3 regions of the Paenibacillus sp. FSL H8-0332 genome follow, and region 3 is predicted to be linked to each of the others. Evidence: predicted binding sites of a transcription regulator. Region 3 holds the regulator's gene; each other region holds the start of a gene.

Region 1 (10,271 bases), 1.7 Mb from region 3:
CAGGCTGTGGGAACAACCACGCTGAGCTTCCAGTTCAGTGCAGGCGCACCGCAGAGCCTGGCGGTCACGGTGACAGATACGACAGCGCCGGTGGACGGCGGTCTGAAGGTCCAGATGTTCAATAGCAGCACGGCTAATGATGTCAATGCCCTCAGCCCGCGGATCAAGCTGGTGAATACCGGCACAGCGGCAGTCTCACTATCTGATGTGAAGCTCAGATATTATTACACCAGTGATGGCGAGCAGGCCCAGAATTTCTTCTGTGACTGGTCCCAGGTAGGAAGCGCCAATGTTACAGGGACGTTCGTGAAGCTTCCGTCAGCCTTGAGCGGATCGGATCATTACCTGGAGCTGGGCTTCACAGCAGCAGCAGGCTCGCTTGCTCCGGGAGCCAGTATCGATATCCAGATGCGGGCCTCCAAGGCAGATTGGAGCAATTACTCCCAGACCGGCGATTTTTCCTTCAATCCAGCTGGCACTGCTCCTGCGGATTGGGCTAAGCTTCCGGCTTACATCTCCGGCAGTCTGGTATGGGGGAATGAGCCCTTGTAAGCTGTAAATCATCTCCGGGCAGTTTCCGGCAGCAGCAGAATCACCGGTTGCACATGACGAAACTCATGGGCAGCCGGTTTTTGATATGTCAGGATGTAATAAATTGCATATCAAGGGAACCTTCCGCCGGCAGCGGACCAATATAGAGTGTAAGCAATATAGAGAGGGGAGAGGAAGATGACAGAAGAAGAGCTTCGGGATTGTCTGCAAAGGCTGGAACAAGGAGATAAAGAAGCATTCACCTTACTACATAATACCATTAGGCAGCAGGTATACGGGACGGTCTGTCTACTGGTTAACCGTCAGGCGGATGTGGCCGATGTAGTCAATGAAATCTACATCGAACTGTTCCGCAGTCTGTCGAAGTATGATGGCAAGCGGCCATTCGGGGCATGGTTGAACGGAATGATTGTGAGACAATGCAGCAATTGGAAGCGGAGGAGCTGGCGCAGGCTGCGGCTCATGAACCGCAGCCGGGAGCATGCAGCTGAGAGTCTGTATCCGGGGGCGGACGCGCAGCTTCTGGTCCAGGAACAGCAGGGAGAGCTGATGCAGCTGGTCAGCGGACTGCCGCCTAAGCTCCGTAGCGTAATTGTCCTGCGTTACTATGGGGAATGCAGCTATGACGAGATTGCCACTGCCCTGGACATACCGCTGGGAACCGCCAAATCCAGGCACCATAAGGCGCTGCGTAAGCTGCGGCAGCAAGCGGATTTTACGGAGGAAGAGGAGATGAAGGGGGAATGGACATGTCTGCCGAAAGTCAACTGAAACAGAAGGTCAACAGGTATAAACAACATACAACGATGCCGGAGCCGCTGGAGCAGCGGTTAGCAGCGAGCTTTGAGCAATTCCATCAGCCGCAACAGAGAGGGAATACTCTAACCGGGAGGCCCGTGCGCGTGCGCGGGACAGCGAGGATCGCCCTGGTACTCTGCGGACTGATGCTATTCGGCGGCGTGGTCTATGGTGCGGAGCGGCTATGGCAGGTTACCTATGGAGCCACCAGGCTGGAAGTGAACATTCAGCAGGAAGGGAATGAATCTGCAGCCTTTGGCAACAATACCCGGCGGATGATTGCGGATATTCAGTCTCAACTTGGAGTGAATGAATCGGCTATGCTGTTAATTGCCAGGCCAAACGGAATGAAAGAGCTCCGTATGATTAACCGTCCGCAGATATTCAAGGATATCGAGAGCTGGAGGAAGGCTATAGAGCCTGTCGCTGGTAAGCTGAGCGTGCCGGGCAGATTGCCGGAAGGATATCATTTTGCCGAAGGAAGATCCGACAGTAAGGTGGGCATTACTGATGATTCCTGGGTTAAAAAATACACCAATGTTCTAACCAAACGGCTGAAGCCCGGTGAGCATTATGCCTGGATCAAGAGCTTCAATGTACCCAACCAGCTGGCCGGGACGGTAAGTCCTGAGCTGGTATATCAAGGTCCTAAGGGAGAGAATGATTTCATCTCCGTTACCTATTCCCCGCTTACTCCGTGGGCACAGCTAATGTCTGATGTTTGGGCGGATACAAAGGTTGAGCATCTGAAGGTAGGTTCTGAAGAGGCCTTGTATGTGGAGATTCACCAAGCATATGAGAATAACAGCAATGGCTATTATGCTTACATCCGCTGGATTGAGCTGCGGGAGAACGAGGAGAGAAATATAATGCATGAGGTAGGGACCGGATCGGCTGAAGTCACCAGAGAGATGCTGCTACAAGTGGCTGAAGGCCTGCGTTAACCTAGAGCGGCGCTAAGTCCCCGCAACACATATAAACCTCTATTGTTGATCAGTACATCAACAATAGAGGTTTATATGGTTACCACTATACCCATGTTAGTCTCAGACTCCTTATCCTATCCTTTGTACTCAGCCGGGTAGAAATGGTCCGAGGCGGCAGTGTATTTGCCTATCCTGCACATTCAAACTGCTCAAAACTGATCCGCTTACCACGATAGGATGGGGCCTAAGAAGCCAGTGAGCTTTAAGAAGCTCATACCGTTTCGTGCAGGGACTCACTTAAGGCGGGAATGCCAGGATCAAAGATATAGTCTCAGTCACAAGGAGGAGCGCTGCTTAAGATTAGCTGCCAGAGATTCTGCCCTGGCCTATGTTCTTCCTGCAGTGTCTGTTTCCTTGAGCTGATACCTGAATTATACCGTCCGTGTGGAGAATAGTAAAAAGCCGAAATTTTTAAATATACCCTTTCTATTTGAGGAATTGTCTTGTAAGCGCTGTTATTCTGTATTTTACGTAGAATCTGATGAATTCAAATTCCACAGCCTTTGCTGTATAATGGAAAGAATGGTTTCAATGCTTCGTACACTCCGGCAGCCTTGCCTGGAGGGAAAGGACACAGAAATGAGCTTGTATGGAATTAATCTTGAGGAACTCGGCAGCGGGCTGCTGAAGTCCTTTTTGGAGGAGAATTATATATGTGCGGGCTATCCCGGCACGGGTGATCTGGAGCAGCACAGCAGAGAAGAGATCAGCAGCAAGCTGGCTGCCACCGGCTATCACGGGCAGGAGCTGGAGGGGGCAACCCATACCCTGGATATCTTCGTCAATGCGATGCAGGATGGGGATTATGTGCTGATCGCCGATGAAGAGTGGGTGTACCTCGGGGACCTTGGCGATTACTTCTATGATACCCGGCATAGCGGCACAGAGGATAGCACAGCCCACCGGCGCGGAGTTACCTGGCTGAAGAGTCTGCCCCTCGCTGTGGTTAATCCGGCTGCAACAGAGCTGCTTGCATCTGACAGTAGAATAACAGTCTATTCAGGAGTGCTGCCCGCAGCACGAATGGATCTTTGGCTAGAGAATCAGGCCGGGGATAGCGGAAGTGCCGCCGGGGCCTGTCCGGTTCAGGTGGATGAAGCTACAGTAGCGCAGGCGCTGGCTGTCCTGAAGGCAGCCTTGAACAGCACGGATGTAGAGCGGCAGGAGCGTGCGGCTGTGGCGATTTTGCAGTATGCCCGGTGAGTGCGAAATTAACAATACGGCAGGATACAAAAAGGGTCTTTCGGCGAATTAGCCGGAAGACCCTTTTTAAAAGAGAAAGAGTTATTGTATTAGATAAATTCCACAAACTCATTAACCGGCTTGCGGTATCCGCGCGGTCTGATCTTGTGCTGGTTATCCTTGCCGATCGTAATCAGCATCACCGGAACCATATGGTCGCCGAGACCGAGGGTAGCCTTGACAGCCTCCGGATTGAAGCCGATCATCGGGCAGGTATCCCAGCCCTTATCCTTGGCAATCAGCATGAACTGCATCGCCGACAGAGAAGCATTGCGGATCGCTTCATCCCGCTGGAACGCATCGTTCCCGGTATAAGCATCGTTGATGGATTGAATGGTTTGCTCGTATGCATCCTCGCTCATCGCTCCCAGCAGCTTAAGCCCGCTATAGATTTCGGGAGCCTGCAGATAGGCATTCTTGTCACCCAGCACCGCAATAACAGCCGATGCAGTGTGGATCTTGTATTGACCATACGCATCATTGCGGATGGCTTCCTTCACGGTATTATCGCTGATTACCTTGTAATGCGTGTGCTGAAGATTATAAGCCGAGGGAGCCAGACGGGCCAGGGAGAACATCTCTTCAAGTTCGCTCTGCGGAATTGTAACACCTTCCAAGAAATTATTAGCTGATCTGCGGGACTGCACCAATTCGGAAAAAGTACTCATAAGTCATTACCTCCATCTAATTATGTATGTTGCTTAGTTATAATAAATTGCTGATATTAATTAATAAACTTACATTTAGTTACTTGCTTAAGATATCACGACTCTCTGTATACGTCAATGAGGAAAAACATAATAATTTGTAAATTTAACCTGATTAAACGGTCGAGTTCGATAAAACCGATGAGGAAGTGATAAAAATCACAAAAATAGGTTGCAAAGGCAAAAAGATTGTGACAATAATAACAAATAGAGTGTTATAATAGTCACATTGTTTTATTGGATGTAATTGTGCAAGCATACCATTTGTTAAAGGAGACTTCGATATGTCAGAAACTGTTACTCAATCCCTGCCTGAACAAGAAATACCTGAAGCAGCCCCTCCCAGAGAGGATGTGCTGAAAGAGCTTTTGAAGCCGGAGGTTCAGCAATCTCTGATTAATCTGGTCGAACAGCTGCCGCAGATCACAGAAATGGTTAGTATTTTGTCCAAATCACTAGAGTTTGTGCAGTCGGTTGCTACGGATGAAGTACTCAAAAATGATACGGTCGGTGCGATCAAGGAAATGGCGGGTCCTGTGGTGGGCACTGCCAAGAATCTGGCGGCCACAGTCATTGAAGCGAAAGACCGCGCAGATGCAAGCAGCGAAACGATCAGCCTGTTCGGCATGATGAAGATGATCAAGGACCCGCAGGTACAGAAGGCTCTCCGGTTCATGAATGCCTATCTGCAAGTCAGCGGTGAACGTCAATCGGGTAAATAGCCCGTAATACTTAATTGTACGGATGGAGGAAATATCATGTCAAAACATATAGTAATTCTAGGTGCAGGCTACGGCGGGCTGCTAAGTGCCTTAACCGTACGTAAATATATGAGCAAAGCGGAAGCCAAAATTACGGTAGTCAATCAGTATCCAACTCACCAGATTATTACAGAATTGCACAGGCTTGCAGCGGGCAGTGCATCTGAACAGGCGGTTGCCATGCCGCTTGCGAAGCTGTTCACCGGTAAGGATATTGATCTGAAAATTGCCAAGGTCAATTCGTTCTCCGCTGAGAACAAGCAGGTTATTCTCTCGGACGGCGTCATGCTGACCTATGATGCTCTCGTTGTTGGACTGGGCAGTACCACCGCGTACTTTGGTATTCCGGGACTTGAAGAGTACAGCATGGTGCTGAAATCAGCAGCAGATGCGCTCCGGATTCGCCGGCACATTGAAGACCGGATTCGTGACTACTCCAAAACACGAAACGCGGCAGATGCTACGATTCTGATCGGCGGCGGCGGACTGACCGGCGTAGAGCTGGTAGGCGAAATTGCCGACATTCTGCCTAAGCTGACGAAGCAATATGGAGTGAATCCTGCTGAGATCAAGCTTTTGCTTGTTGAAGCGGGTCCGAAGATTCTCCCTGTCCTGCCGGAACATCTGATTGAGCGTGCTACGGCCAGCCTGGAGAAGCGCGGGGTTCAGTTCCTGACTGGTCTTCCGGTTACGAAGGTAGCCGACAATACGATTGATCTGAAGGATGGGCAGCAGATTGTGGCGAACACCTTCGTCTGGACCGGCGGGGTGCAGGGCAATCCGCTGGTTGGTGAATCGGGTCTTGAAGTCAACCGCGGCCGGGCCACGGTAAATGAGTTCCTGCAGTCGACTTCACACGCAAATGTATTTGTAGCCGGGGATAGCGCCGTTGTTTTCGCGCCGGATGGCCGTCCTTATCCGCCAACGGCACAGATCGCCTGGCAGATGGGTGAGCTGATTGGCTACAATCTGTTCGCTTATCTTAATGATAAACCGCAGGAGACCTTCAGCCCGGTAAATTCCGGTACACTCGCCAGCCTGGGACGCAAAGACGGAGTAGCCATTGTTGGCGGTAACTCCACTCCGCTGAAGGGGCTGCCGGCCACGCTGATGAAGGAAGCCAGCAATATCCGTTACTTGACTCATATCCATGGCTTGTTCAGCCTGGCCTATTAATTTTTTATACTAAGATCCCCCTGGGGCTGTCATATGGCAGTCTTAGGGGGATTTCTGATTTTAGGAATAATTTTCAATGAAAACGTGTCCGCAGGAAAGTCTATTTGCTATAATGATCATGTTTACATACTACAAATGTGTTCATAGGAGGATTTCAGGCATGCCATTTCAAAAGAACGATATCATCCTGTTTCAGGGGGATAGTATCACAGATTGTGGACGCAATTACGCCGATGCCTCATCGCTGGGTGTAGGTTACGCGCTGATGGCTGGCGCCCGGCTTGGCCTTCAGTATGCGGAGAAGAATCTTACGTTCCTGAACCGCGGAATCAGCGGCAACCGGGCGGTCGATCTGCAGGAGCGCTGGGAGAGGGATTGTCTTGCGCTGAAGCCAACCTGGGTGTCTATTTATATTGGAATAAATGATACCTGGCGGTGGTATGATTCCGGGCAGGAGACTACAGCGGCGGAATTCGAGTCGTCCTACCGGGATCTGATTGAACGTACCAAGCAGCATCTGGATGCCAAGCTGGTGCTGGTGGAGCCGTTCGTATTGCCGGTGCCGGAAGACCGCAAGGGCTGGCGTCAGGATTTGGACCCGAAAATTCATGTCGTGCGTGAGCTGGCCCGTGAATACGGCGCTGTGCTCGTGCCGCTGGATGGTCTGTTCGCAGCGGCATCTGTCAAGGCTGAACCTGCCTTCTGGGCGGGGGATGGCGTGCATCCTTCGCCTGCAGGACATGCCTTAATCGCCGATGCCTGGATGAAGGCCGTAGGTGCAATAAGCTAAGATATACGTTGATTTCACTCTGCGTAACAAGGCTGTTATACTTGTAGGATACATACTCAAGGTGAAGCTTTGATAACGAGAGGAATGTGAGCAGGGATGACGAGCGAGACGCTCCAGGATATGCAAGGACTGAAGGCGGCGGGTGCAGTGGTGGGCCACACCATCGCGGAGATGAAGAAAAGTGTAGTTCCCGGAATGACGACTGCGGAGCTGGATGAAGTGGGGGCGAAGATTCTGAACCATTTTGGCGCAAAATCTGCTCCAAAGGTAACCTACAACTTCCCTGGAACGACCTGTATCAGTGTCAATGAAGAAGTGGCGCATGGAATTCCGGGGCAACGTGTGATTCAGGCCGGAGATCTGATTAATATTGATGTCTCTGCCGAGCTGAACGGTTATTTTGGCGATGCCGGGGTATCGTTTCAACTGCCTCCATATAATGAGAAGCTGATCCACCTCTGCCGGAGTACGGAAGAGACCATGATGAGCGTGATTAATCACCTCCGGGCAGGCATGAAGGTTAACGAGATCGGCCGGGTTATGGAGTCGGAAGCACGGAAGCGCGGCTATAAAGTCGTGCGTAACCTGTGCAGCCACGGCATCGGCAAAGCGTTGCATGAGAAGCCGTTTGAGATTCTGCCCTTCTATAATCCGCGTGTAACGACGGTGCTGAAAGAAGGCCAGGTCATAACCATCGAGCCGTTTCTGTCCACAGGCACTGATTTTGTAGAGCAGCAGCCGGATGGCTGGACACTCAGCGTTGCCGACAACAGCCGCGTAGCCCAGTTTGAGCATACGATTGTGGTCACCAAGGGCAAGCCGATTATTTTGACCAGTGCTTGAAGATATATAGGAATATTTAACAGTTGTAATGTATGCATTACGCAAGAAACCCTCATACTAAAGATGATGTTATGATATGGAATGCAAGAATCTTTTTCCAAAATCGGAGGGTTTATTAAAGTGGATAATGTATCGCAAGTCAGTCAAGCCTTTATGACGTTTATGAAGGAAGCGCCGGAGCAGCAAAAGGCCCTTGGCGAAATTGTGAAGAAACTGGATGCCGCAAGCAGTCTGGATGCTAAAACCGAGGAGATTGCTTATATTTCCGTACTCGCGGCGGTTAGGCTGGAGAGTGGGCTGCCCTTTCATGTCAAGCATGCCAAAGCGCTCGGCGCAACCCGAGATGAGATCATCAGCGCAGTGCTGCTGCCCCTTCCGGCAGTAGGCAATGTGGTGATTCAGGCCCTGCCGGTGGCTTTGCAGGCGTATGACAGTGAATAGCGGCTTGCTGTCAGTAAACTCCCCACGGGATTGACAATTGCTCGAAATGTAACTATTATAGTTGCATCTGGCGGAAGTTTTCCGGCCAGTGTGAAGGAGTGATTGACATGAACATCAGCACGCGGTTTGCGGTGGCTATTCATATTCTAACCTTAATTGACAGCAATAAAGACGGCAAAAGCACCTCCGAATGGATCGCCGGCAGCGTGAATACAAATCCGGTGGTAATACGCCGCCTTACGGGTATGCTGAATAAAGCCGGACTGGTGGAGGTCCGTCCCGGTGTGGCCGGAGCGAAGCTTGCCCGCAGTGCAGCTGATATTACGCTGCTGCAGATTTATAAAGCGGTGAATGCGGTGGAAGAGGACTCTCTGTTTTCTGTCCATGAGCATCCGAACCCGGAGTGTCCGGTAGGCAAGAACATTGCAGGCGCTATTGTTCCAGTGTTCTCTCTTGCGCAGAAGGCGATGGAGAATGTACTGCAGGAGGTCACCCTGGATCAGATCGTACATCAGATTCCTGTGGCTTGAGAGAGGAATCTGATGTAAGTAAATTTAAGGAAACCTTCAGCCCCGGTTTATGTTTTTTTAAGGTTCGGGGAGTATAGTGAAGTTCTCCACCCCCCAGTGGAACCATTTATGGAAGACCCCGCCGTGCCTCGGCAGGGTCTTTCTTTTTGCTACTGGATATATTCAATCATTTTCATTAAACCTTTATGTGTTTTTCATCTGGCATTAAGCTTCGCTCAGTATAGTAGACCCATGACCCCCTTACAATAGACTTTGGCCCTGCCGGTTACCGGCGGGGCCACTTTTTTGAGTCGTAGCTGTTTGACACTAACTTTACACTTCAATCTCTTTGAATTAGACTGACACATATATGATAGGGACAACAGGGATAGCGATGCCACAATGGTTGGATTTATACTAAATAATTCTAAGCATACATATAAGGAGATGCTGTCCATGAAGAATCAATACACCATCCTGGGAGCTGCCCTAATTTTGGGCTTGTGTCTGGTTGCCAGCAGCTTTGTAATCGGCGACCGGCTTAGAGCGGGTTATGAGCTACAGCAGCAGACACCTACTGGAGCACAGAGTGGAACGCATTCTGAGGACCATCCGTTAATGACACTTGCAGAGACTGCGCAGTTCCTGCGTCTGAGTGAAGATCAGGTGAAGAATATTATGAAGGCGGAGAATGCAATGTTGCGTAATGACGGACCTTTCGAGGGGGCGAAGCTCCCTTATCTCAGAATAGACAACAAGTTCCTGTTCAATAAGCAGCAGTTGACGGTCTGGATTCTGGCGGCTTCGCAGGAGCACAGGGTATATCTGGGGGAGAAGCTAGCTGGTAAATAAGGATCGAAATAGAGTGGAGGGGACGGCAGAATGAAGTTTTTTACTATACCCTGGTATGAAGAAATGCAGGTGCGCGGGTTCATGGTCTTCCCGGAGACAGAGCAGGACTGGCTGGAAGATGTGGCCTGGCATGTGGCAGAAGGGATCAGCTATGAGGAGCGGGCCAAGGATTTTCTGGAACATATGAAAAAAGATCTGCTGAAATACCTACCCGGGTACTTCCACGCTTCGATACATGACGGAACCATAAATTCCACCTATCCTGCGTCTGAGTTCAAGGAACGGGCGTTACAGTGGAGTAGGGAGTATGACGAACGGCTGCAAGCAAATTTCAGAGAATACCGCAAAGGCTATGAAGCTATTAAGGATAAACTCCCTGCCAATGCCGTACAACTAGTAGAGAATAATCTGCATGATGCCAGAGTAATCTCCTATACCATGCCTTCAGAAGGTGTATTGGAGATGATTCTGGACTGCGGCGGGGCGATGCATTACCAGTGTGAGATTAAGCTAACGTTCAGCGGTGTGAGCGGACTGTGCTTGCCGGAACCGCTGGAGAAGAAATATTGGCTGTATGACGAGATCTATGCCGTGGAGCAGGGATTCGAGCTACG
Region 2 (10,271 bases), 300 kb from region 3:
CCATCGAACGTGCGCTGCGCGTGCTGGATGTCCAGCAGTTCTGGATTAATCCCGACTGCGGACTGAAGACACGAGGCTGGGAAGAGACCACAGGCGCACTGCGCAATATGGTGAAGGCCGCGGTCCTGGTAAGAGAGCAGCACGGCGCAGTCAGCCGTTGAGGGAAGGGGTATTCCTCCCTTTAAATGATCACTTTTGCACAAAAAAACCACTGCAGGCAGGAGAGCACAATCTCCGGCCACAGTGGTTTTGCTTCTATTTCTCGCCGAAACGAACCGCCCTTTAAAAGGACGGCAAAGCCGTTTCCACTTGTTTGCAGGAAACACTTGATAATAGTTCTCATTCTTGATAGAATGAAAAAAGAAAGAAGGAACCTGTGGAGGGCTCCTTCATATTCTGCAAAGATTCATTATTTGCTTTCGAAGGTTTTGCAATCTGTTTCCTCAGATTGTGTAGGCTGCTTGGAGCTGTGGTAAGCAACGAAGATCGACTCAGCGTTGCATTTGTTCTCTTCAGCCCAGTAGGTGCAAGAATTAACTGCGCACAATACGTCTTTTGCCATGAGGGTTCACCTCCTCTTGTAGTAGTAGGCAACATAAATCGGCAAGAAATCAATTACAGCTGCCCGGGCAAGGTGGAGCTTGTCCGAATAGCGCCATAACCTTATTCTATGCGAATAGGGTTTTTGGTGTTTTTTTGCCGTTACATCATCGCAATTGTAACAAATAAAGAGGTATTACGCAAATAGGACCAATGGTGGAAGGGTCTTATTTGTTATTTTCTTCAATTTCTGCAACCTTCCAGCTTTTGGAACGTCAAGAGGGATAGGCGCGGATCGGATCAAGAGAGAGAACGGCCCTCCGCAACGGAAGCTGAAACACCGGAAGCAGTATACAATTACATGTTATGGAGGAATGAGCATGCGAAAATGGGGTCTGCATTACTTATTGTATCTAGTGGTTGTAGCCGTAGTTCTGACGGGCTGCGGCGCGTCGAGTAACAATTCAGATTCGGCAGCGAATTCAGAAAGCGCGTTCAGAAATGAAGCAGGATCAGACGGATCAGCGGAGAGTGCGCCTGCTGCGGTGGAGGCCAAGGAGGATAGTCAAGCTAACACGGCGATGGCTGTCAATGATCAGGCTGCAGTGAAGGGCGGCGGCGGAAATTCGGCAGTCCCTGGGGCGGATGCTGGGCAAGGGAACGATGCTTCTGCCGGATTCACCGGTACCGATGTGGTGGCAGGACTGAACAAAAAGCTGATCTACAAGGCGAACCTCAATATGGAGGTAAGCGACTACGGAGCGGCGCAGACCGAAGTGCGGAATATGGTTACTCTGGCCGGGGGCTACATTATTGAATTCTCAGAGAATATGTCTGAATATGAACAAGGTGGAACCTTCATCCTAAAAGTGCCCGCGGCGGGCTTCTCACCGTTCCTGAACAATCTGGAGAAGATTAAGCATGAGAAGCTCCAGAGAAGCATCCAGGGGCAAGATGTGTCGGAGGAATATGTGGACCTCGAGTCGCGCCTTAAGGCGAAGCAGATGATGGAGACGCAGTATATTGATTTTATGAAAAAAGCGACCAAACCGGCTGATCTCGTCCAGTTCGCCAACCAGCTTGGGGAAATCCAGGAGCAAATTGAACAGATCAAGGGCAGAATGCGGTATATCGATCAGAATGTATCTTTCTCTACAGTGGAGCTTCGCCTGTACCAGACTGAGAAGAATCTTACCCTTACACAGACTAATTCCGAGGGGCCGCTGGGTGAACGGGCTTCGGAAGCGCTCAAGGGCAGCATGAAGGCGTTGTCTGTGATGTTCCAGTGGCTTGTTGTTGTACTCGCGGCTGCTCTCCCCGTACTGCTTGTAGCTGGAGTCGTGGTGGCGCTGGTGCTCTGGTTACGGAAAAGCTTCAAGCGGCGGCAACCTGCGCACACTGAACAGGCACGGCTGGGCGGCAACCGTCTGCCGGACCGGGAATCGCAGCCTCATCCTGAAGCGGCACCTGTAGTACCGGCCGCAACGGAAGAGGAGAATACGGATAAGCAGAACAAGTAGAATGGGCTGCACAAATAAACATAAGAATCTTTTATGTAAAGAATAAAGCCTCCCTACCCGTAAATCCGGGCTGGAGGCTTTGTTTTTGTTCAGGAAATTGTTCAGGAAATTATGATTTTCTTCTGTTGTGGATAAAGTGTGTGCCCGACTGTAAGCGAAAAACAACATACATTGTGATGGCACACGGGTAAGTTATGCAATATATGAAGCTAAAGCTTGAGGCTATCTATTGGAGGGGCAGACAAGCCGGGACCTCCAGCCTCAAGCATGCTGGAAGAGCACGCGGTACTCGCCGTAGCCTTCCTTCTCCAGGTCCTCTTTGGGAACAAAGCGCAGAGCTGCCGAGTTGATGCAGTACCGCAGTCCGTTCGCGCCGGGGCCGTCATTGAACACATGGCCCAAGTGGGAATCCGCTATCTTGCTGCGTACCTCGGTGCGGATCATCAGGTGGCTGAGATCGCTTTTCTCCTTGACCGCGTAGTCTCGCATCGGACGCGTGAAGCTCGGCCAGCCGCAGCCGGAATCGAACTTATCCTCTGAGCTGAACAGCGGCTCTCCGGAGACAATATCCACATAAATCCCGTCCCCGTGATGATCCCAGAATTCGTTGCGGAATGGAGATTCCGTAGCGCTGTTCTGCGTCACTTCATATTGAAGCGGAGTCAGGCGCTCCTTCAGGCTCTGCGGGTCCTCCTTATGCGTCCAGTGAGACTCAATGAACGCTTCCCGGCCCGAACCCTTGCGGTAACGCTTGTAATGGCCGGGATTCTTATGATGATAGCCCTGATGATATTCTTCAGCGGGATAGAAGGGCTTAGCTGGAAGAATAGGCGTCACAATCGGAGCGGAGAACCTTCCGCTGGCCTGAAGGGCAGCCTTGGAAGCCTCTGCCTGCTGGCGCTGCTCCTCTGAATGGGTGAAGATGGCCGTTCCGTAAGAGGTGCCGCGGTCATGGAATTGCCCTCCGGCATCGGTCGGGTCAATCTGCTGCCAGAACAGCTCAAGCAGCTTGCTATATGGGAAAATATCCGGATTGAACGTAATCTGCACCGCCTCAACATGTCCGGTGGTTTCCGAGCATACCTCTTCGTAGGTAGGGTTCACGGTATGTCCGCCTGTATAGCCGGAGATAATCTTGACAATGCCGGGAAGCTCTTCAAAAGGGGAGACCATACACCAGAAGCATCCACCGGCGAAGGTGGCTTGTTCGGTCTTGAAATTTATAGAATCAGCTTGAAATTCACTCATTGTTATCCCTCCATCTGTAGAATGCAATTAAATAGATCACAATTTAATTATAAATCAAATAGAGGCTTACTGCCAGTATACGGCGGCATACCGAAGATTATTGAGGCATTAGCGGCCCGCAGTAGGACGGCGGCGCATGGATAATCCGGCCACGGCCAGTACGGCAATATACACGATTATAGCTATAGCTGCACTCCGCGGATGCTGGAACATCTGTCCTCCGAGGAAAGCGTAGAGGGCGATGCCGGGAATTTTGCCAAGTGCGGTGGCTCCAAGGTAGCTCCAGAAAGGCAGTCCGGCAGCACCTGCGTAGATATTCACAGCCATCTGCGGGATAATCGGTGCCAGCCGGGCAATCACTACGGATGCAAAAGGACGCTCTTGCACAGCGGACACAAATCTGTCCAGCGCTGAGATGCTGCTCAGATAGGCCATCGATTTGCTCTGGAACATTGATTTAACCACTCCATAAACAAGGGCTGCCGCTATAGTAGTAGCACTCCAGCAGATTAACGCTCCCGCGAAGCTTCCATAGGCATACCCGAACAGACCGATAATCAGCTTGTAGGGCAGGACCGGAAATAAGGCCAGCACAGTGGCAGCGAGCATGGACAAATACAAAGGATGATCCTCTCTAAGCCAGGCCAGGAGTTCATACCTGTAGATAAACGCGAGGATTATGCACGAAACATACAGAATAACCGTTAACCATTTTCTCATTATACTATGCCCCTTCTTCACTCCATCCATTTCATCATACTGAAAAAAAAGCAATTAAAGCAATTATTGAAGCAAAGATCATTGTTCCCGCAGCATGTCACGGTATAATACACCTATAAGGGAATAGAAATTCCCTCTACATGTAAGGGAGATGCTGCTATGAAATTACCTGTCCGCAAAAGAGTGGCAATGATCGGCATTGGCGATATTGCCCGTAAAGTCTATTTGCCGCTGCTCTCCCGGCATGATCAGGCCGAGGTGGTGGGAGTGCTCAGCCATTCCTCTGCTACGGTCGAGCGGGCTGTCCAGGCTTATCGCCTTCAGCGGGGGACAACCGAGCTTACGGAGCTGCTGTCCTGGGATCTGGATGCTGTGTTCATACATAGTCCTACAACTACGCATTATGAGCTGGTTACCGCATGCCTGGAGAATGGGGTGTCAGTGTATGTGGACAAGCCGCTCTCCTATGATCTGGAGGAATCCCGCCGGATGGCAGAGCTTGCTGAGAATAAGGGGCTGCTGCTGGGGGTGGGCTTCAACCGCCGCTACGCCCCGATGTATGCTGCCGCCAAATCCTGGCTGCATAAGGCTGGAGGCATCAGCCAATCCACCGCAGTCAAGCACCGGACGAAGCTGCAGCAGGGCAGCAGCCATGAGACGATCCATGATGACCTGATTCATATGCTGGATCTGCTGCTCTGGCTGTCTGGCGGGGATTATGAGCTGCTGCACAGCAGCCTGAAGGCGGATGCGGAGGGACGACTTCTGCACGCCTCGGGAATGCTGGGCTGGGAGAATGGGACCACCGGCCATTACAGCATGGTCCGGGATGCCGGGGCCGATCTGGAGAAGCTGGAGCTGCACGGACATGGCAGATCGGTTGAGGTGACCGATATGGAACGGGTTATATTATATGAGCAGGGCTCGTTGCCGCGCACGCAGAACTTCGGCAGCTGGGATACCCTGCTGGAGCGCAGAGGCTTCAGCGGAGCGGTCAGCCATTATCTCAGCAATATAGCGACACCGGAGCAATGCGGTATTTCCGCTTCGGCTGTATTGCCGAGCCATGAATTAGCAGCAAGACTAAGCCGCTGAGCGGTCAGATTCGCAGCAGAGAGAGAGGAGAACAACATGGAGGATTATGACAATAAGTCGATGGAAGAGCGAATCATCGAGAGCTATAAGCGGGACGAGGAGATGATGATTCTCGTATTTGCCCAGTGGTGTGTGAATAACAGGCTGGACCCGCATGCCCTGTATCTTCAGGCCTATCCGCAGCAGGAGGGCAATCAGGCACTGGCCAATGCATTGGCCCTGACGGTATCCGAGGAGGAGGCCGGGTTCATCTCCGATGATACGGTGCTGGGCGTACTCTCACTGTACAGCAATGATGATCTTGCCTATGTGGTTACAGAGGCCATTCAGCTAAGACGCAAGGCGGAAGACACCAAGGATTGAGAGCTGAAATATAATAATTGTGGTTAATGAACTTTTTTTTGGCAAACGATGTTCATTCCAGAATAAATGTGGTAAAATTATATATACTAACTAATTGTAAGCTTCATAGGTGAGAGGTGATAACCATGGAAGAACATCAAATGACGATGTGCCCGAGATTTGAGACGGCTTTTTCGTTTCTGGGCAAGCGTTGGAACGGACTCATTATTCAGACCTTGATGAGCGGCCCCAAGCGGTTCAAGGATATTTCTGGACTGATTCCGTCAATGAGCGATAAGATGCTGTCCGAGCGCATGAAGGATCTGGAATGCGAGGGTATTCTGGTACGTCATGTGTACCCGGAGACACCAGTGCGCATTGAATATGAATTAACAGTGAAGGGCCGTGCGCTTGAGCCGGTCATGCAGCAAATCCAGTCCTGGGCCGAGAGCTGGGTGGAGTAGCAGTACCGTAATATAGTTTTGATGACAGCCTCTTGCCGGGTATCCTGGTAAGGGGCTTTTCATTTTATGCGGCTTTTGCCCAAATAAACCTTGCACTTAGGCCCTACCTGTGTAATATAATAGAACATACTAAATATTACGGATGTGTGGAAGCGTTAACAAAAGTAGGAAAAGCCCAGGGTTATGCGGCAGGCGGATGCTTACGGGATGTGTTTTGGACGATGCTGATGGAAGGAAGCGGAGGGCTCACACAACTTTTAGGAGGCGAGGACCATGACCATCACCTTGTTTTCCCGGGAAATAACCTATGGAAAAAAGGATGTCGCCGAACTGGAGACTGCTTCGATTAAAGTACAGCTGATCTATGACAAGGTGCTGTTCATGCTTCATAACCATCTCCCGGATTCTCTGTGGACTGCGTGGATCGGTGTGCCCTATGAGATCATTTCATCTCTATATAAAGGGGACAATGACAGCGGGAGCGTGTTTCAGAAATGGATTCAAGGCCCGTCCGGCTGGAAATGCATCGGCTGTGAACGGCATTGTCTGGAGCCGGTAACGGCAAAGGAAGGGAGTGGCTCAAATGCTCAGCGCCGTTTTACTTTTCATAATGGAATTAGCCAGAGCATGGTACTTCAAGCTGTGATCTGGTCTATGTATGAGAACACGCGGCTGCTCCAGCCTTACTTGGGGGAGGAGGCTTTTCTGAGTGAGGAGGATATGGAGCTAATCTCGGTATACTTCGTGCCAACCTATCTGACCCCGGCACCGCTGAGCGAATTGAACAAACCAGCCAAAGAATATAAGGACAAGAAGATCAGAGTGTATCAGGAATGGATCTCTGCCCCCGATCTGGTGCTGCAGTGGAACGGCGGCCTGACCGAAGGCAGATGGATGACGGGTGTATATGTGGACCATTCACGGTTCGCCGGACTTGGCCCCTACCTGAAGGATGCGCAGGGCAAGCGGACTTATATGCAGGCGACTGTTCGATAAAAAAGTTAAACTCGAAAAAAAGAGTTGAACTTGAAGCCAGGTCGTCGCTGCTGTGAACATTTGGACTTCCGGCCGCTGTTGTGTTTGGATTTCTTGATTAGTACCGCTCTTCGCGGTAGAAATCCAAACACAAAGGCGATCGCTCCGCTCCTCCAGTTCCAAATTTCCCCTCCGCTTCTTTTGCTTCTTTGTTAAATTCTTTAATTCTTCTCCTATGCACTCACAGCAGCACAAGCCGCTCTACTCCGCCCGGTTATTCCTCCGCCGGATCAAGTACACGGTGCTTAAGATGACCAGTCCTGCTGTAACAGAAATGATCAGAATCACCTTCCCGTTCGCACCGCTGTCAGCTGCTGATTGGGCGGGGGTTGGATTCACGAAGGTAACGATAAGGATACAGGCTGCCACCACTATTGCCAGCAGTGCACCCAGTACGTTTTTACCTTTTGCTCCGCCCTGTGCTCCGCCCGGTCCCACATATGCACCGCTCCAGATCAGCCGTACGAGATAGGAACCCACACCCAGCATGAAAATTGCGTAATTGCTAAGCGGATACTCCAGCCACTTCATTCCGTAGTTTTGCAGCCCCATGTCTGCCAGCAATAAGAATGCCATCAAAAGAAATGCCTGATTCCCCGCCTTGTGCCGCTTCTGCAATTGTCTCTCATCCAGGTTCGTTCTGCTCATCCTTCGTTCCCTCCCAAAATAATTGATCCAGCGTCTTCCCAAGTGTTACACAAATGTCAATGCACAACCTCAGGGTCGGGTTGTAATCACCGTTCTCAATCGCGATAATTGTCTGCCTTGTGACCCCCACAGCATCCGCCAGTTGCTTTTGCGACATGTCTCTTGCCGCTCTCGAGGCTTTGAGCCTCAGATTTTTCCCCATTCCCTCACCTCACGCATATTGTAAAATATATAGAACAAAATGTCTAGTATATTTGACATAAGAAAACTAGAAGTTCGCGTTCATTAAAATTTGTTATATTCAGTGCGTACAATCACAAGTTTGGCCTAAAGCCAGTGATAAGGTGTAGAAGTGAAAAGAAGCACAAACCTACATCTTAAACTGAGGAGGGGCCAACATGGCGTCCAATCAATTAAACGATACAACAATTCAACCGGGTTTTACCCCGGAAGCAATGGTAAGGGATATTGTCCTTCAGTTCCCCAAGGCCGCAGATTATTTCAAGGCACAGCGGATCGATTTCTGCTGCGGAGGCGCAAAGCCGCTGGCTGAAGCCGCTGCCGAGAAGGGTCTTGACCCGGCAGCAATGGTTCAGGAATTGAACAAACTGCAGGAGCAGCATCCGGTTCTGGAAGAGGATACCGCCTGGAACGAGGCTTCGTCAGAGGAGCTGGTGGATTATATTGTGAACAAGCATCACCGCTACCTGCGTGAAGAGCTTCCGCTAATCAGCCAAAATGTAACCAAGGTGTTCCGCGTTCACGGTGAGGATTCACCGCACCTCGGAGAGATGCACCGTCTGTTCAATATGCTGCGTGAAGAGCTGCTGCAGCATACGGCGAAGGAAGAAGAGAGCGAATTCCCTAAGATGCTGGCCTACACTCAGAACCCAAGCGAAGAAGGACTTGCTGAGCTGCGCGGATTGCTGCATAATCTGGAAGCTGAGCATGACGGGGCCGGAGAGATTCTGCGTGAGCTGCGTAGAGTTACTAATGACTACACACCTCCCGCGCATGCCTGCACCACTTATCGCCTGACGTATGCCCGCCTTGAAGAACTGGAAGGCATGACATTTGAGCATGTGCATTTGGAGAACAATATTCTGTTCCTGCGTTATCAATAGGATCTCATGCAACTCATAAGTCCCTTCGGGGACTTTTTACTTTTTCTTCCGGCAGAAATGATTTGAGAACCCTTCCTCTATGCGTTATCCTTAAAGAGTCTGGGAAATTACATATGAAGGCGGTGCCGTGGGATGTCCACGAAATGGATGCGCTTAATGCTGTGCCTTCTGTTGCTGGCAGCGGCAAGCGGTTGCGGCTTGGGATCAGGGAATAGCAGTAGCAGTAACGGAGGCCAGGGGTTAACCTTTTCGGTTAAGGTAGGTGACAGCGAAATGGCCGGAAGCTCGGCCAGACTGCTTAACGAAGCTTACGTGTCCGGGAATTCAATGATAGAGCTGTTTAAGAAGAGCGGCGTTGTTACATTTTCAGGTGATGGAACTAACATTCTTGAGGTGAATAAGGTCTCGCTGGGTCAGGATATGAGCTGGGAGGTTCAGGTGAACGGCAAAAAGGTTCAAGAGCTGAATACGACCCTGGAACCGGGTTCGGCCATTACGATGTCAGCAGGGCCTGCGGCAACCGGAAAGATGTTTCAGCCTGTCATCATCACTGTGAACGGGGGGAGCGAGCAGCCGGAGCTGACACATTCGCATGTGCTTTCTTTTATGCAGGATATGTCCGTCAAGGGATTGCTCCAGAACAGTGGTATGGTTCGGCTTGCCGAAGATAACCGGACGGTGCTTACCGTGATGGATTATACCCCGCTCAGCAGCGAGGAATGGAGACTGAAGGTTAACGATAAAGGTCTGCTCGGTAATGGAGTGGACATGAAGCTCAGTCCGCAGGACAAGCTGGAAATCTCTCTGGTACTGAAATAAGTGAATGAAATGAAATAAGTGAGATCATGTACCGAATGAACGGATATCTGTGCGAAACTGCATGGGTATCCGTTTTTTTTTGAATAAAAGAATTCCTGTGCTTCATGCCATAAGTTGTCCTAAGTAAGGAAGGGAGAAGTCATCTCCACTTGTGTGAAAAAATTCACATACCGTGTGACTGTGGTCACACTTGCCAAGGAATGGGGGACAGTATAATTTCACTATGAGGTTAGGATTAGTAGAAATCAGAGTTTCTGAAGGAGGGTCTACCAGTGGCAGCGGAAAGAGAAAAGTTAGTGCTGATTGGGAATGGCATGGCGGGAGTAGGCACTATTGAGCAGATTCTAAAGCTGGGCGGGGCTTATGATATTACTGTCTTCGGCAGTGAGCCGCATCCCAACTATAACCGGATTATGTTGTCCTATGTACTTGAAGGCAGCAAGACGATTGAAGACATCATCCTCAACGATCTCGGGTGGTATGAAGATAATCATATTACACTGCATACCGGCACAACGGTTACCCGGATCGCTGAACAGAACAAACTAATATTGACCGATAATGGACTGGCGGTTCCTTACGATAAAGCAATTATTTCAACAGGCTCGAATTCTTTTATTTTACCCGTACCCGGCAGCACCAAGGATGGAGTAGTCGGCTTCCGCGATATCGCGGATTGTGATGCAATGCTGGCAGCAGCGAAGCAGTACCGCACG
Region 3 (10,271 bases):
CGCTGCGCAAATGCTTGTCTGGCTAACCCAGACGACAACCGGGGATGATGAGGAGCTTAACTTAAGCGGACGGGGCGGCGATTTCTGGGAGACTGTAGCCAGTGATACCGACTCCTGTCTGGGACGCGCCTGTCCCTGGTTCCGCAAATGCTATTACCACCGGGCCAAGCATGAAGCGGGGATCTCCGATGTGGTGGTCACCAATCACTCCAAGCTGTTCGCAGATGTCAAAGCCGGGCATCAGCTTCTTCCGGCCTACGAGCATCTTGTCATTGACGAAGCTCATCATCTGGAGGATATTGCCGGCAAGCATCTTGGCATGCAGATGAAATATTTCACATTCGCCCATACCTTAACCCGTCTCTACAAAGATAGCCGGAGCGGGCAGCTGCCTGCCCTCCGCCAGAGCCTGCAGTCTTCCGGCAGTGAGCAGGCTTCCGAATGGAGCGGCGTGATCGACAGGATCTATCCAGATCTGCTGACCGTGAAGGAATCCTGGGATGCGCTCAGCGACAGGCTCTTTAGCCTGCTGCCCGAGCGCAGTGACGCCGGGGCCGGTGAAGCAGGCCAGCTGGTAGCGCGCCTGCAGCCGGGCAAGAAGCCCAAGGATTGGGAGGAGCTGGCTGCCCTTGAGAATACACTGAACCTCAGTCTGAGCGATATCATCCGCAAGGGTGACAAGATGCTCAGTGAGATGCGTGACACGGACAGCCAGTCCTCCTCGGACAGTCTTGTGACGGATATAGGCGGCTTGTTCAAGGACCTGGCATCCATTAGAGAGCAGATTCGCTTCTTCATGAGCCTGAATGATGAGAATATTGTGTATTGGCTGGAGGGAAGCGGCAATTATAAGGGCAAGTCGCTGCAAATGTATGCCGTTCCCGTAGATGTCAGCACCCAGCTCAGGGAGCTGTTCTTCGACAAGAAGAAGAGCATTATCCTGACCTCGGCCACCTTATCGGTGGATAAATCCTTCCAGTTCATGATGGATAACCTGGGCCTTGGTGAGGCTGCGGAGCAAGGGCGTCTGATGACTGCGCTGCTTCCGTCGCCGTTCAAGTACCGTGAGCAGGCACTGCTGGTCATTCCCCGCGACTTCCCGAGCGTTAAGGGAAGTATAGGGGATGCCCGATTCGTGGACACGCTAGTCCACTCCCTTGCTGAGACGGCTGTAGCTACACGGGGACGGATGCTGGTGCTGTTCACCTCCTACAAAATGCTGCGCCAGGTCTACGATCCGCTGAAGGAGGCACTTGCCTCGCAGGATATCGCGGTGCTGGGACAAGGCGTGGAGGGCGGCAGCCGGAGCAAGCTGATCCGCCGCTTCCAGGACACCCCGGCCTCCGTCCTGCTTGGTACCAGCAGTTTCTGGGAAGGGGTTGATATTCCTGGAGAAGCATTGACCTGCCTGGCGATTGTCAGACTGCCGTTCCAGCCGCCGAATCACCCGCTGGCTGAGGCGAAGTCGGAGCTGCTTCAGGCACAGAAGAAGAACCCGTTCATGAAGCTGTCCGTGCCGCAGGCCGTTATCCGCTTCAAGCAGGGCTTCGGGCGGCTGGTCCGTACGGCGAAGGACCGGGGGATCGTGATTGTCTATGACACCAGAGTGATTGAATCCTATTACGGGAAGTACTTCCTGTACTCGCTCCCCGGTCCCAAGATGGAGCATATGCTCACCGAGCAGATGGTTCCGAGAATCGCCGAATGGCTGGAAGACGGTGGGGTTTCCTAATTCATCCGCTATTGCTATTATTAATAAGTCATGATTAACCTGATGATCCGTTCCCGCCTCCTCTGCCACTCCGGCAGGCGGCGGGGTACGGTTGCTATAATTGTACGGGTCTAACAAAACTTTTAAGGAGGAGAATACATGAAATCGGATAAAATATCGGAGGCCGTCGTTCGCAGACTTCCAGTGTACCTGCGGTTCCTGAACGATCTCCAAAAACGTGAAATCTCCACAGTCTCTTCTCAGGAGCTTGGCCAAAAGCTAGATCTGAACCCCGCCCAGATCCGCAAGGATCTGGCTTATTTCGGTGATTTCGGCAGAAAAGGCATCGGCTACGATGTGTCCTATCTGATTGAGAAGATTCGTCACATCCTGAAGCTTGACCAGCAAATTAATGTTGCACTGGTTGGAGCCGGTAATCTCGGTCATGCCTTGTCTAACTACAACGCTTACTTGAAGGATACGATGAAGATCACTGCCATCTTCGATGCCTATCCGCCGAAGGTGGGCCAGCAGATCAACTCGCTGGTTGTGCAGCCGATGGAGGAGCTAAGCAGTACAATCCGCTCGCAGGGAATCCGGATCGGGATCATTACTGTGCCCGACAGCGAAGCCCAGAATGTAGCCGATATTCTTGTGGATTCCGGCATTGAGGCGATTCTGAACTTCGCACCGGTTATTCTCAAGACGCCTGCCAATATCCGGATTCACGCCGCTGATTTCACTACAGATCTGCAGAGCCTGGCCTATTATTTGCATGATGGAAAGGATGCGGCTGAAGATGAGCAGTAAGATCACGATAATCAAGAATGGGCACTTTCTGGTTCCCGGCAGCGATAAGCCAGTGCTGAGCGGGTATATGACCCTGGATGATGACCTGATTACTTACATAGGTGAAGCTGAGCCGGCAGTGGAGGATGGCGCTCAGGTCGTAGACGGCAGCCGTCTGCTGTTCATGCCGGGTCTGGTCAATACCCATGGACATACTGCCATGTCACTGCTGCGCGGATACGGCGACGATATGGTGCTTCAGACTTGGCTGCAAGAGAAGATGTGGCCGATGGAAGAGAAATTCACTGGTGATGATGTATATTGGGGAACTTCTTTGTCCGTGCTGGAAATGCTGAAGGGCGGCACAACAACCTTCCTCGATATGTATGATCATATGGACCGGGTAGCGGAAGTGACCGAGCAGTCCGGTATTCGTGCTGTGCTGATGCGCGGCGTAATTGGGCTGTGCCCGGAAGATGTACAGCAATCCAAGCTCGCTGAGGCGATTGCTTTTGCCCGTAACTGGCATGGCAAGGCTGACGGCAGAATTACGACCATGCTCTCGCCGCACGCCCCGTACACCTGTCCTCCAGAGTTTTTCATGAAGTTTGTGCAGGCTGCCCATGATCTGGATCTGCCGATGCATACCCATATGTCCGAGACGCGCCATGAAGTGGAGCAGAACGTGGCCGACTACGGCCTTCGTCCGGTCGCACATCTGGAGAAGCTGGGGATGTTTACCCGTCCTTCGCTTATTGCCCACGGGGTTCATCTGAACGATGAGGAAATCGGGATTCTGGCCCGCCATAACGTTGGCGTGTCGCATAACCCCGGCAGTAACCTGAAGCTGGCCAGCGGTGTTGCCCGTGTTCCGGAGCTGCTGAGAGCCGGGGTTAAGGTCTCCCTGGGTACGGACAGCGCGGCAAGCAACAACAATCTGGATATGTTCGAAGAGATGAGGCTGGCTGCGCTGATCCACAAGGGCGTAAGCGGTGATCCAACAGCGGTACCGGCTCCTGAGGCGCTTCTGATGGCTACGGAGTACGGAGCGCAGTCTATTTTCCTAAGCGGTGTAGGCCGCCTTGCAGCAGGGATGAAGGCTGACTTCATCGCGCTTGATATTGACCAGCCGCATATGCTGCCGCATACCGATCTGCTCTCCCATGCTGTATATTCGGCCAGCGCCAAGGATGTGGAGCATGTATGGGTGAACGGCCAGCAGGTTGTGAAGCATGGACAATGCCTGACACTTGATGAAGAAGCCATCCGTCACAAAGCACAGGAGACGTTCGAGAGCCTGCTTAAACGGTAACTCAGGGGAACGGGAAAGGAAGCAGCGTGGTGAAGAAGAAGAGGAGAAAATGGATCTGGCTGGGGATTACCGTGGTGCTGCTCCTTCTGTTCGGACTAAGCCAGTTCTATGCCTACATTATGAAGGATCAGTGGAACGAGCGGAGTGAGGCCAAGGAGCTGGCCCAGGCGCGTGCCGGGCTAACAGAGGTTACCAAGGCCCAGAAATCCGTCTGGAATGAGAATGAGATCTACTGGGTGCTAACCGGCAAAAATGAAGCGGGTACCGAGCTGATGGTGTGGGTCCGTTATACCTTGGAGGGCAAGCCTGCCGGAGGCGACAACGGCCTGTATGCCGAAGAGCTGAGCAAAGGAACCTCAGAAGAGAAGATGCGCGGAATCATAACCGCCCAGCTGCCGGACATTACGATCGAACGGCTGCTGCCCGGTGTATATAACGGGGAATATGCCTGGCAGCTATTTTACAAAAAAGACGGGCGCTTCTATTATAACTTCTACCGTTTCAAGGATGGCAGCGCCATCGGTGAGGGGTACAGTCTGCCGAATCGTTAAGCTAAGCGCTCAGCGGCAGAATAAAAACGGGGGGACAGATTATCTGTTCCTCCGTTTTTTTATCCATCATGTTGAAAAGTTTGAGGTGCATCAATTGATATACGGAGTGTATACCTCGTCTGCTAGCGCTAACCTACATATATGTTCAATCAAGGAGGATGATGAAATTGGAGATATTAGCATATTTGGATCAGGCGGTGGATTTGTTCAAGGAGGAGCTGGGGGATAATCTGTCGGGGGTTTACCTGCATGGCTCGCTGGCCATGGGCTGTTTTCAAGCGGATTCAAGCGATATTGATCTGCTGATCGTCATACAGGACAAGCTGTCCGCAGAGGCCAGTCAGAGACTTGCCGGGCTTATCGTAGCCTATCATGACAGTCTGCCGAATAAGCGCGGAATCGAACTGTCTATCGTCCTGAAGACATATCTGCGCAATTTTGTGTATCCTACGCCGTTTGAATTTCACTTTTCGGAAGCTCATTTAGAGCGGTATAGAACCGATGAGAATTATCTGTGCGGCGGTTTTGAGGATGCTGATCTTGCGGCGCATTTTGCAGTGGTCTACCATCGTGGGTTTATCTTGTACGGGGAGCCGATCCGCGAGGCCTTTGCGCCGGTAGACCGCAGGTACTATCTGGATTCCATTGTCCGGGATGTCGAAGATGCGCCGCAGAATATTAATAAATCTCCGGTCTATTACACACTGAATCTATGCAGAGTGCTCTACTATTTGCAGGAGGATTATATCTCTTCCAAGAAGGAAGGCGGAGAGTGGGGACTGCAGCATTTGCCGGAACGCTTTCACGGGCTGCTCAGAAGATGCCTGGAAGAGTATAGAGGAGCGGTTAGCGACCAAGGCTATGACCTGGAGCTTTTAACTGATTTCGCGGAATATATGACTGGTGAAATTAAGCGTTAGCCGGATGTAGTGTACGCCGGAATATGAATGTAGCAGCGGCATTTCAGGATCTGAATCTGAGCTGCCGTTTTTTCAAGGTTCATGAAACATCCAGAAATTAGTATCAAAAATTTTAAATATATTCACAACTTTATGTAAAATCGTATATACACCTATGATATACTACTACTTGTATCAAGACATGCTTAAGAGCATGTCAGTCTCGGATGGGCGCTAGACACGCTGGCTGGTCTTTATTATAGAGTTAAGCTTGGTCATTATTGAGAGGAGGACGTTTCTTGAAACTTCGTCTTATGCCTGTGCTGCTAACGTCTCTGCTGTCTGCTGCATTATTGTTTGGTGGCTGGTATTCTTACCGTCAATTCGCGGTGCGGGAGCCGCTGCAGAAGCTGGTATCTTCCTACCAGGGAGTGAAGGATTCCCATATTACTATTAAACGCAATGAAGTCACTTTGAAACTGGATTTGCAGCCGGGCACGAAATTACGTGAGCTGGTGCAGTATGTATCGCGAGAAGGCAGCACCGCCATTGATGGCCGGACCTTGAAGCTGGATGTGGAGCAGAAACCAAGCGAGCTGCTGGACGAGTACTGGGATAAAGCTATGTTCTCTGTAGCAGAAGCAATGGAGAGCCGGAAGTATACATTGATCCCAGCGAAGCTGGACGGACTGAAGGAGCAGGACAGTAAGTACAGCGGAGTTACAGCTACCACAGAGATTGACGACAACAATGTGTATGTAAGCCTGAGCAACGGCACAGAGAGCAAATTTATCATTCTGCCGCGTGCAGCAGCGAAGATGGGAGTGTGGAACAATGCCTAAGTACTGGAAAGAGGTTGTAGCCGGTTTCATTCCGGTCATGCTGATTTTTATGGCTTTTGTCGGGATTAATATCTTCCCTGTAATCATAGCGCTAGGCATGGTTGCCGCACTCCTGTTCATAGCCCATGCCCGCGGCGGTCTGGCCGTCAATGCAGGTGCGGACAAGAAGCGTAAGAAGAACGGCCCCTCCAAGCTAACTTTTGAAGAGATCGGCGGACAGGACAATGCTAAACAGGAGCTGCGTGAAGCGCTGGACTTCCTGATCCGGCATGAAGAGATCAGCAAGTTCGGGATTCGTCCGCTCAAAGGAATTCTGTTAACCGGCCCTCCGGGAACCGGGAAGACGCTGATGGCCAAGGCTGCGGCGCATTATACCGATTCTGTGTTTGTAGCTGCTTCGGGCAGTGAATTCGTTGAGATGTATGTCGGCGTCGGTGCCGGACGGGTGCGCGATCTATTCAAGGATGCCCGCACACGCGCGCTCAAGGAGAATAAGCAAAGTGCCATTATTTTCATAGATGAGATCGACGTCATCGGCGGTAAACGCGAAGGCGGACAACAACGGGAATATGACCAGACACTTAATCAGCTGCTGACCGAGATGGACGGGATTTATAACAATGATACCCCGCGTATTCTGCTGGTAGCCGCAACGAACCGCAAAGAGATGCTGGACTCGGCATTGCTGCGTCCGGGCCGTTTTGACCGGCATATTCAGGTGGATATGCCTGACAAGAAAGGCCGCAAGTCGATTCTCGATCTCCATGCCAAGAACAAACCGCTGCACGAGACGGTGAGCTTGGATAAAATTGCCGAAGAAGCCTACGGCTTCTCAGGTGCACAGCTGGAGAGCGTGATGAATGAAGCGGCGATCTACATGATGCGTGAGAATCTGACCCAGGTGGAGCAGCGTCATCTCTCGATGGCGATTGACAAAGTGATGATGGGCGAGAAGACCGACCGCGAGACCAACCATGAAGAGAAGAAGCGTGTGGCGATTCACGAACTTGGACATGCTATTATGGCTGAACTGCTTCGCCCCGGAAGCGTCAGTCAGGTTACACTGACCCCGCGCGGGCAGGCCCTCGGTTATGTACGGCATAATCCGCAGACCGAGCAGTATCTGTATACGAAGGATTATCTGGAGAATCAGATTATGATCGCCCTGGGCGGAGCTGCCGCCGAAGAGATGTATTACGGAGGACGCAGTACCGGCTCCCGCGGAGATTTCGACCAGGCCCTGAATATTGTCGAGACCATGATGAAGTCAGGACTTACCTCACTCGGAATTGCGAATCTGCAAATGGTTACCACGGAAGAGCTGATGAAGGAGAATAGTAAAATCCTGGATGAGCTGATGATTCGTACAAAAGAGCTGCTGGAGAAGCAAAGAAATGTATTTGATTACTCCCTTGACATTTTAATGAAGGAAGAAGTTCTCTCCGGAGAGCAATTTCGTTGTCAATTTCGTGACAGTGTCCTTTTACCGGCATAATTCTTTATGCCGGTTATTTTTTTTTACTTTTCAGACATGCTAAGATATCATTATATGTCGGGCTACTTATTTTTTACGACAGACAAGGTACAATACTGAAGTATAGATACCTGAAAGGATGGAGACTTTTACATGAATTTTAAAAAGATCGGTGTCATCGGCGGAGGCACAATGGGACAAGGGATTGCCGAAATGCTGGCAGCCAAGGGCCTGGATGTTATGCTGGTGGAAAAAACTGCAGAAAGACTGAACTACTCCTACGAAATGATTGAGACCAGTCTCGACAAACAGCTGGAGAAATGGGCGATTACCCAGGCGGAAAAGAAGCTGATTCTGTCCCGCATCCAAAAAGTGACACATTTCGCTGAACTCAGCTCCTGCGATATGGTCATTGAGACCATCGTTGAAGATCTGGAGGCGAAGCAAAAGGTATTCAATCAGCTAGATCAGGTGTGTCCAAGTCACATTATTCTTGCCAGCAATACGTCAACCCTTAGCTTGACGGAGCTTGCAAGCTCTACAATGTACCCGGAACGTGTGATCGGCATGCACTTCATACATCCTGTAGGGAAGGTGGATCTGGTTGAAATCGTGCGCGGACTGAAGACCTCGGACAGCACGTTTGAAGATACCAAAGCCTTTGTCGATGAGATTGTTGAGAAAAAGGGCGTTATGATCTACGAATCCCCCGGATTTGTATCTTCGCGCCTCATTTGCCTGTTCATTAACGAGGCTATGCATGTGCTGCAGGAAGGGGTTGCCTCTCCTGAAGATATTGATGACGCTATGCGCATCGGCTACCAGTTCCAGAACGGGCCGCTTGAAATGGCAGACCGCTTCGGTCTGGATTCCGTGCTTGCCGCGCTTGAGAACATGTTCCGTGAATACGGCGAGCTCAAGTACCGTCCATCAACCATTCTCAAAAAGATGGTGCGTGCGGGACAACTGGGTGCAAAATCGGGCGAAGGCTTCTTCAAGTATGACAAGGACGGTGACCGTGTATGAATATCTTAGTTATTAACTCCGGCAGTTCCTCATTGAAATATCAGCTGTATAATATGACCGATGAATCTGTACTCGCCAAAGGCCTGGTAGAACGTATCGGAATGGATTCTTCCATTCTGAACCACAAGCCGACCGGCAAACAGGAAGTTACTGAAGTCAGCGAAATTCTGGAGCACAATACAGCCATCCGCAAAGTTCTTGCCTGTCTGACAGACAAAGAGCACGGCGTTATCGCCTCCACTGACGAGATCAATGCTGTGGGTCACCGTGTAGTACACGGAGGAGAATTCTTTAAAGCTTCCGCACTTGTAGATGCAGATGCGAAGACTAAGATCCGTCAGCTGTTCGATCTCGCGCCGTTGCATAACCCGGCTGCCATGATGGGGATTGTTGCATCTGAGAATAACATGCCTGGTGTGCCGCAGGTTGTTGTATTCGATACTGCCTTCCATCAGACGATGCCTGAGAAGGCTTATATGTATGCCATTCCAAGAGTGCTGTACAATAAATACAAGGTCCGCCGTTATGGTGCACACGGAACTTCCCATGATTTCGTCAGCAAAGCAGCGGCTGATTATCTGGAACGTCCGCTTAATGAGCTGAAGATTATCACTTGTCACATCGGTAACGGTGCAAGTGTAACTGCAGTAGATGGCGGTATATCCGTTGATACTTCCATGGGTATGACACCGCTGGAGGGTCTGATGATGGGTACCCGCAGTGGAGACCTTGACCCGGCAATTGTTCCTTATGTAATGAATAAAGAAGAGCTGTCTGTTGGTGAAGTGAATTCCATGCTGAACAAGCACAGCGGACTCCTGGCTATTTCTGGCGTTAGCAGTGACATGCGTGATATTATTGACGGTGCAGAGAAAGGCGAGCCTAATTCTACGCTTGCTTTTGAAATGTACGAGTACCGTTTGCGTAAATATATCGGTTCTTACGCAGCTGCCATGAACGGCGTAGACGTTATCGTGTTTACTGCCGGTGTGGGCGAGAATGCTTCCCTGCTGCGAGAAAAAGTACTGAACAACCTTACGTTCCTCGGAATCGAACTGGATGCTGAAGCCAACAAGGTCCGCTCCGGCGATCCGCGTCGCATCTCTAAGGCTGATTCCAAGGTACAGGTGCTTGTGGTTCCAACGAACGAAGAGCTGGTGATTGCACGCGATACCTATCGCCTTGTGCAGGGAATTAACGGCTAAATTAGAGGAGAGATTACAGGCATGGCTAATAATAGTGTAATCAAGAACGTGAATGAGCATGTCGGAGAGAGTGTTGTAATCGGATCTTGGGTCAACAACAAGCGCTCCAGCGGTAAAATTCAGTTCCTGCAGCTTCGCGACGGTACCGGTTATATCCAGGGGGTTGTGGTGAAATCGGAAGTCTCTGAGCAGGTCTGGGATGATGCCAAGCGCCTGACCCAGGAAAGCTCGCTGTATGTAACCGGGATTATCCGCGAAGAGCCCCGCAGCCAGTCGGGCTTCGAGATGACGGTTACGGGAATTGAGATTATTCATCTGACCGAGAATTATCCGATTACCCCCAAGGAGCATGGCGTCGATTTCCTGATGGATCACCGTCATCTCTGGCTGCGTTCCTCCAAGCAGCGGGCAGTTATGGTGATTCGTGCGGAGATTATCCGCGCGGTTCAACAGTTCTTCAAT

Evidence for each region. Region 3 encodes Rex, which represses fermentation and respiration genes when NADH is low (regulators of the CRP and FNR family bind a similar motif). Its sites were predicted from a motif close to TTGTGAAATATTTCACAA; they were not measured.
Region 1: the regulator Rex is predicted to act here: its motif matches at 4,433-4,450, upstream of NST43_RS11325 (DUF1641 domain-containing protein).
Region 2: the regulator Rex is predicted to act here: its motif matches at 7,963-7,980, upstream of ric (iron-sulfur cluster repair di-iron protein).

The regions. Positions count from the first base shown of each region.
Region 1 covers NZ_CP150145.1:2,655,235-2,665,505, forward strand. The annotation lists gene NST43_RS11300 (X2-like carbohydrate binding domain-containing protein) at 1-552, shown strand, start outside; gene NST43_RS11305 (sigma-70 family RNA polymerase sigma factor) at 730-1,323, shown strand; gene NST43_RS11310 (hypothetical protein) at 1,302-2,294, shown strand; gene NST43_RS11315 (hypothetical protein) at 2,916-3,539, shown strand; gene NST43_RS11320 (nitroreductase family protein) at 3,629-4,246, opposite strand; gene NST43_RS11325 (DUF1641 domain-containing protein) at 4,570-5,007, shown strand; gene NST43_RS11330 (NAD(P)/FAD-dependent oxidoreductase) at 5,044-6,222, shown strand; gene NST43_RS11335 (SGNH/GDSL hydrolase family protein) at 6,383-7,012, shown strand; gene map (type I methionyl aminopeptidase) at 7,109-7,855, shown strand; gene NST43_RS11345 (carboxymuconolactone decarboxylase family protein) at 7,937-8,296, shown strand; gene NST43_RS11350 (Rrf2 family transcriptional regulator) at 8,404-8,826, shown strand; gene NST43_RS11355 (hypothetical protein) at 9,262-9,657, shown strand; gene NST43_RS11360 (DUF4085 family protein) at 9,688-10,271, shown strand, end outside.
Region 2 covers NZ_CP150145.1:4,687,405-4,697,675, reverse strand. The annotation lists gene metE (5-methyltetrahydropteroyltriglutamate--homocysteine S-methyltransferase) at 1-161, shown strand, start outside; gene NST43_RS20485 (DUF1540 domain-containing protein) at 410-562, opposite strand; gene NST43_RS20480 (DUF4349 domain-containing protein) at 921-2,060, shown strand; gene msrA (peptide-methionine (S)-S-oxide reductase MsrA) at 2,322-3,308, opposite strand; gene NST43_RS20470 (VTT domain-containing protein) at 3,417-4,028, opposite strand; gene NST43_RS20465 (Gfo/Idh/MocA family oxidoreductase) at 4,188-5,123, shown strand; gene NST43_RS20460 (hypothetical protein) at 5,160-5,486, shown strand; gene NST43_RS20455 (helix-turn-helix domain-containing protein) at 5,612-5,929, shown strand; gene NST43_RS20450 (hypothetical protein) at 6,203-6,925, shown strand; gene NST43_RS20445 (DUF6773 family protein) at 7,166-7,612, opposite strand; gene NST43_RS20440 (helix-turn-helix transcriptional regulator) at 7,590-7,814, opposite strand; gene ric (iron-sulfur cluster repair di-iron protein) at 8,041-8,736, shown strand; gene NST43_RS20430 (hypothetical protein) at 8,869-9,555, shown strand; gene nirB (nitrite reductase large subunit NirB) at 9,828-10,271, shown strand, end outside.
Region 3 covers NZ_CP150145.1:4,391,449-4,401,719, reverse strand. The annotation lists gene dinG (ATP-dependent DNA helicase DinG) at 1-1,732, shown strand, start outside; gene NST43_RS18990 (redox-sensing transcriptional repressor Rex) at 1,871-2,521, shown strand; gene NST43_RS18985 (amidohydrolase) at 2,511-3,812, shown strand; gene NST43_RS18980 (DUF5590 domain-containing protein) at 3,842-4,363, shown strand; gene NST43_RS18975 (aminoglycoside adenylyltransferase domain-containing protein) at 4,531-5,283, shown strand; gene NST43_RS18970 (hypothetical protein) at 5,562-6,104, shown strand; gene NST43_RS18965 (AAA family ATPase) at 6,097-7,599, shown strand; gene NST43_RS18960 (3-hydroxyacyl-CoA dehydrogenase NAD-binding domain-containing protein) at 7,732-8,604, shown strand; gene NST43_RS18955 (acetate kinase) at 8,601-9,809, shown strand; gene asnS (asparagine--tRNA ligase) at 9,831-10,271, shown strand, end outside.